2 regions of the Emticicia sp. GW821-FHT11C11 genome follow, and region 2 is predicted to be linked to the other one. Evidence: riboswitches for the same ligand, from Rfam matches in the RefSeq annotation. Region 2 holds a riboswitch; the other holds the start of a gene.

Region 1 (3,426 bases), 610 kb from region 2:
TATAGAGACAAGGCGATGGAAAAGGGTCTGAGTGTATTGGCGATTAAAAGATACAATAGCGCCGACGACATTGATACCAAACGAAGATCTGACCATATTTTCATTTCCGGTAGTGACCCTGCGTTTGGTCCGAAAATCATGAGTGCCATTGATAAAAAGAAAATAAGTTCGCTTATTGTTGCGGCATCTTCTGCGTTTGATATTGAATCCGTTTCGCTCAATTTATATAACAGAGAGTTATTTCTGATCCAACAGGATTATATTAATAGAGAAAAAGATGAGGTTAAAAATTTTAAGAGTGCATACATAAGTAGTCAGAATATAGCTCCTTCTTATTATGCCTATTGGGGTTATGACATGGTATTGTTTTATGGCAGAATGCTGAGAATGGGTAAAAACAGACTTCGCGGTAACCTTGATGCAATAGAATATACACAAGGGTATACACTTGATGGCTTTGATTATACGAATCGCTCGCACGAAAACAAGATAGTACCCATTGTTAAATATGAAGACGGCAAATTTATTGAAGTAGCCAGATAAACAGATTTATCAGATATTATAAACGAAAAGAGACACCCCGGGGTGTCTCTTTTCGTTTATACACAGCCCTGTTTATTTATTCATATATTTCAATTTATACTGAAAATTCAATCAATAACATATGTATAGAATATTAAATTAATACAATATCAATTATCTATAAAAAATATATTGGAAATATAGAATTAACAAAACAAATAACCTATTCAAAAAAAATGAGCGAAGCTATGCTTCGCCCATTCAATTATTTTCTATGACTGTAAGTATCAGATGCCGAAAGCCTCTTTTACCTTGTCAGTATGATCCAGTTTCTCCCAAGTAAAAAGTTCAACTTCTACTTCCTTATGGCCTTCAGGGCCTTTGAAAACTTTGCTCACCCACTGAGATTCACGACCCATGTGTCCATAGGCTGCGGTTTCAGAATAAATCGGGTTACGAAGTTTTAAACGTTGCTCGATGGCGTAAGGACGCATATCAAAAACTTTCTCCACTATTCTGGCTATTTCTCCGTCTGTAAGTTTTTTGCCGTTAGCTCCCTTCACTTTAGCAGTGCCATAGGTATCTACAAATATACCACAAGGCTTAGCTACACCAATGGCGTAAGAAACCTGCACCAGCACTTCATCACAAACACCGGCCGCAACCAGGTTTTTAGCAATATGGCGCGTAGCATAGGCTGCAGAACGGTCTACTTTCGACGGATCTTTGCCAGAGAATGCTCCACCACCATGTGCACCTTTTCCACCATATGTGTCAACGATAATCTTACGGCCTGTCAAACCTGTATCACCATGTGGCCCTCCGATAACAAACTTACCTGTCGGGTTGATATGATAGGTAATCTTATCATTGAATAACTTACGAAGAGACGGTTTCAACTTCGCTTTTACACGAGGTATCACGTATCCGATAATGTCTTTTCTGATGGTAGCTAGCATGGCTTCATCTTCAGCGAAATCGTCATGCTGCGTTGAAACAACGATTGTGTCTATTCTGACAGGCTTGTTGTTGTCGGTATATTCAATTGTAACCTGCGACTTCGCATCAGGTCTCAAATACTTGATTCTCTTATTTTCGCGACGAATAGCTGAAAGCTCCTGCAAAATTTTGTGCGCAAGGTCTAAAGCCAACGGCATATAGTTGTCGGTTTCACGGGTAGCGTAACCAAACATCATACCCTGGTCGCCGGCACCTTGTGCGTCGGCCTTTTCTTCAAAATTTCTCTCATCTGCCGAGCGGTCAACACCACGGTTGATATCGTCTGATTGCTCATGGATAGCCGATAAGATACCGCAGGAATTGGCTTCGAACATGTATTCAGATTTGGTATATCCGATTTTTGCAATTACATCGCGTGCTATTGATTGTACATCCAGGTAAGTTTTGGTTTTTACCTCTCCTGCCAACACTACTTGCCCGGTTGTAACCAGGGTTTCGCAAGCAACTTTAGAGGAAGGATCAAACGCTAGAAAATTATCAATAAGGGCATCAGAAATTTGGTCAGCAACTTTGTCCGGGTGGCCTTCCGAAACCGATTCGGAAGTAAATAGATATGCCATAAATCTTAATAATTTTTAAAATGATTTGTCAAAATGTGTTTGCCAAAAAACTCTGCGCAGAAGGAAAAAGAAACTTTTTTGACAAATAAGAAACGAAAGTCTTATTGCCCGCATCTTTTTACCACCGTAGTGTTTCTACTCGGTTGGATTTCCGCAAAAGGGAATTTCTTGATACTTTCACAAAGTACGTTAATTAGTAAAACAAATGCAAAAATTAAATCTAAAATCTCTCTGAAATCCTGCAATAGTTTACCGAAATTATCTTTAAACAAATTTCAGTTTGGACAATTTATCTATAAAACATACACTATTGCCGATATTTTACCTTTACAAAAGACACAACACAACTGTATGTATTTATAAAATAAAGAGATGCTTTTAGCCAAAAGCATCTCTTTATTTTGAAAGTTAACAATTTCTTAAACGAATATTCTGAAAAATCAGGATTTACCTTCTTTCAGACTATCTAATACTCTGCGGATACCCACAAACCTTGCATTATAATACTTTTCTTTCAAATAACTTATAATGACTCCCTGGCTCTGGGCAGAGTGAATGAATCTCACACCTTTTTCGTCCGATTCCAATACAATGCCTACATGTGATACCCCACGCTTGCGTGAGCTGGTTTTGAAAAATATCAGGTCACCGGGTTTTGCTTCTTCCGGTGTGGTTTTCTGCCCTAATTTATATAGCTCCCTGCTACCATGGGCTACCTCCATTCCAAAATGACCAAACACATAATTGACGAGGCCAGAGCAATCAAACCCTTTGGTTGCCCTCCCACCCCATACATATCGTGTCCCCAGTAATTGTTGGGCAACGATTTGTATCTCATCGGTTAATTCTAAACAATCTTTTTCATCAATTTCCGCATAAGTTGAATCAGCGGATTGAGATAACTCCTGGGCGTTTCCGGCTAAAGCAAAAGCAATTAACAAGAAACTTAATGTAAATTTTTTACGCATAATATTGTCTCGACTTTTTTAGGGTGAAAGGCAGTACATGCGCCCTCAATTTGGGAATTTAACCTGATATATAACAGCAGAAATATTCAGTTTGACCTCACATTCAGAACGAATATGTATTGAAAATAATCGGTGAATCAACACATTGGTCAAATAACTATGTTTCAAATATAGAGTGAATGAATTTCAAAAAAAATGTTTGTGGAAAATTATTAGTTAAAAAAACTTAAAAAACTTTTTGGTTAATAAAATATCCTTACCTTCGCACCATTAATAACTAAATAGTTAGTTGTTAAAAGAGGAGCTATTCTTTACTAAACATTCTTATGAAAAAACAATTACTTCTGCTTGCTGCA
Region 2 (3,426 bases):
ATGTGTTCAGATTTAAGACAAAAGATGACATCCACTATGAAGACGATTTGTTCGATATCACCGATTCATCTTTTGTAATCACAACGTTTAATGAAGTGATGAACCGCTATGAATACGTGGAAGTGAAGCTGAGCGATGTGAAGACCATTTACAAATACCCTAAAAAACAGATCCATTTTGGTATTGCCAATTTCTCTCCTTTCGCCTATATATTAATCGAATGGGCAGCCTGGAATGTAAATCCTGTTACCAATCCAAAGCTTGCCCTTGCTGCCGGTCTCACGGCTGCGTCTCCGCTTTTTACAGTTTTGCAGAATGGCTTACGAAGCAAAAAACTAACCGGAAACTATCGGTTGAGAGTATTTCAGAGTTTTTAAACTATCTTAAACTTTGATTAAACTGATTGTATGATTTCGCTGATTCAACTGTAGAGTCAATGAGAAAATCAGTTAAAATGATACGTCATCTCACAATTCGACAATCACTAAATTACTTCAGAATTAAATCTCTCTTCCAGTTCCTGATGGTATCAGTCATGGCCTCAAATTCTATCAGAAAGCCGTCATGTCCGTAAAGAGACTCTATGAGTGTATATTGCGAGTCTGGTATGTGCTGTGCTATAAAAGCCTGTTCTTCGGGTGGGAACAGCACGTCAGACGAAATACCTATTACAAGTGTTTTAGATTTAATAGTAGTGAGCACCTCATCTACCTTGCCTCTGCCCCGGCCTACATCATGAGAATCAAACATCTTTGAGAGTGTCCAATAAGAAAAGGCGTTGAAGCGTTTTCCCAGTTTTTCTCCCTGATAATTCTGGTAAGTATTGGCTCTGAAGAAATCAATCTGCCCCTCATCTCTTGATTGTGTGCGGTTGTAGGTAGCATAATTACGATAAGACAACAGCGCAATAGAGCGCGCCACTTTCATACCGGTCATGCCGGCTTTCGGGCTGCGTTCTGTCCAGGTAGGGTCGGCAGCAATAGCCATCCTCTGCGACTCGTTGAAGGCGATACCCCAGGGAGAATGAATAGCATTGGTTGAAAACAAAATGAGGTTTTCAATCAGGTCAGGCTGCATAATTGCCCATTCAATGGCTTGCTGGCCACCCAACGAACCACCCAATACTGTATTGATTTTATAAATACCCAGATGCTGGCGCAACAGGTCTAAAGACCTGACTACATCGCGAATGGTGATAAACGGAAAATCATGATAATAGGGCTCACCGGTAATAGGATTTTTAGTGAGCGCGTTGGTAGAGCCGTAGTGAGACCCCAGCACATTGGCACAAACAATAAAATGATCGGTAGGATTATACAATCGTTTTTCTCCTATCAATCCATTCCACCAGTCGGTTGGGTTAGCATTACCTGTAAAAGCATGGCACACCCATATCACGTTGTCCATGGCGGCGTTTAGTTTCCCAAAGGTGGTATAAGCCAGTTGAAACTCAGGCAGCCATTGGCCCGACTCTAATTTAAATGGTTCTTCGTAGCGAAATATCTGTTGGTTTTCCATTTTTTGCGTATACAAAATCTTCATTCTGACTTCTGCAAGGCAGAAAATCAGCATACATAAAACGCTTACCTTTCGGTAATACGGCAAACAAAACCAATTTTAAAACGAATTGTCTATGATTGGTTTATAAGCCCGAATGGTCTTGTGAACCTTTCGGTAGGTTTTGGCACCTTATCGCAAGTAGCGGGACAGGTTGCCCGAGATTCTCAGAGCCTATTCTCTCCTCTCGTCTGTATAAATCAATCCATCAGCTACAAGTGAGTATCTATTTGAATTGATGGTGCAAATATGGAACTTGAATTGTTAGAAAACAAGATTTTGAATTCCTTTTTTACCTCAGTATCACAAATGCCGGCCAAATCGAAACATTTGGACGGCATTTGATTATACTCTGAGGCACTATTGAAGTATTATAATAACCCTTATTTACGGTATATCACGGTTGGTGCAGCTTGTGCTTTGGCATATAACACGATGTCGGCAATGGTTACTCTGGCGGGCGTATTAACAGCATAAAGAATCGCATCGGCCACATCTTCCGGTTGTATAGGTTCAAAACCCTCATATACTTTTTCTGCCCTATCTTTATCACCTTTGAATCTTACCAACGAGAACTCGGTCTCCACTGCCCCTGGTGCAATATTGGTTATTTTAATACCATGCTGTGTTAAATCAAAACGCATACCTTCACTTAGCGCTTCAACTGCTGCCTTTGACGCACAATAAACGGCTCCGTTCGCATACGTATACTTACCGGCCACAGAACTTAGATTCACGATATGTCCTGACTGCCGCTCAACCATACCCGTAATAACGGCTTTAGAAACATACAGAAGTCCCTGCACGTTACCATCAATCATGGCGTCCCAGTCGTCTGTGTTTCCATCCTGAATCGGCGACAATCCATGTGCATTGCCTGCATTATTAACCAGAATATCAATTTCCTTCCATTCTTCCGTCAATGAATTAATTGCGTTGAAGACCTCAACCTTATTGCTGACATCAAATTTCAAAGTGGTTACGTTCACCTTCTTCGATAAATACTCCTGCAGACTATCCAAACGCTCCTGCCGACGTCCACAAATAATTAAGTCTATTCCGCTATCTGCAAAAGCAATAGCCGTGGCTTTGCCTATGCCTGAAGTTGCGCCGGTGATCAATGCTATACGAGCCATATCTGAAATTTTGTGTGCTTAATTAATAGTCGTTGTCAATATTTTTATCATCACCCATATTCATCAGTGTGGTGGTGGGTACGGCCAGTTCAACCTGATTTTTCCCCAGTATATTCATAATGACCAGGTTTATTTCCTGACGTATGCTTTTACTTTCCCAATAGTCAGCTGTAGCAGCCATAAAAACAACCATAATATTGATTGAATACTCACCAATGGCATCTAGTTTTACGTGTGCTCCCGTATTTATAGACTCGTGGTTATCTAACTGGGTCTGTACTTCCTCCATCACTTTTTTAACCTGTTGAATTGAGGTTTCTATTTTCAATCTTATAAAAAACTTGTGCCTGCGTTCTGCACGCTGAGAAATATTGTTGAGCGACTGCGACACCAGCATCTGATTGGGCACTACAACCAGACTACCATCTACGTGCCTGATACGTGTACTTCTGAACCCTACCTTTTCAATCTTGCCAATCATGCTACCGAGTTCTATGTCGTCGCCTACTATAAATGGTTGTTCGGTGAATAGTGTAAATGAGGCAAAAAGATTTTGCAAGGTTGCCTGCGCTGCTAAAGCCAAAGCCACCCCACCAATACCCAAACCGGTAATGAGGCTCACCACATCTTGCTTGAATACAAAACCAAGCAGCAGGAAAAAAGAAACAAAGGATACAACAACAATAATGATATCTCTAAAAAACGGCACCAGTTGTGCATCTTTTTTAGAATC

The links. Region 2 has a riboswitch for S-adenosylmethionine ahead of AC1RRY_RS08300 (homoserine O-acetyltransferase family protein). Riboswitches for the same ligand answer to the same signal wherever they lie in the genome.
Region 1: another riboswitch for S-adenosylmethionine. It lies ahead of metK (methionine adenosyltransferase); the one in region 2 lies ahead of AC1RRY_RS08300 (homoserine O-acetyltransferase family protein).

Annotation. Positions count from the first base shown of each region.
Region 1 is NZ_JBXARV010000001.1:1,330,479-1,333,904, reverse strand. It holds gene AC1RRY_RS05665 (hypothetical protein) at 1-543, shown strand, start outside; gene metK (methionine adenosyltransferase) at 810-2,102, opposite strand; SAM-I-IV-variant riboswitch at 2,167-2,282, opposite strand; gene AC1RRY_RS05655 (C40 family peptidase) at 2,543-3,070, opposite strand; gene AC1RRY_RS05650 (outer membrane beta-barrel protein) at 3,397-3,426, shown strand, end outside.
Region 2 is NZ_JBXARV010000001.1:1,936,893-1,940,318, reverse strand. It holds gene AC1RRY_RS08305 (hypothetical protein) at 1-377, shown strand, start outside; gene AC1RRY_RS08300 (homoserine O-acetyltransferase family protein) at 490-1,518, opposite strand; SAM riboswitch class I at 1,640-1,759, opposite strand; gene AC1RRY_RS08295 (SDR family NAD(P)-dependent oxidoreductase) at 1,941-2,693, opposite strand; gene AC1RRY_RS08290 (mechanosensitive ion channel family protein) at 2,716-3,426, opposite strand, start outside.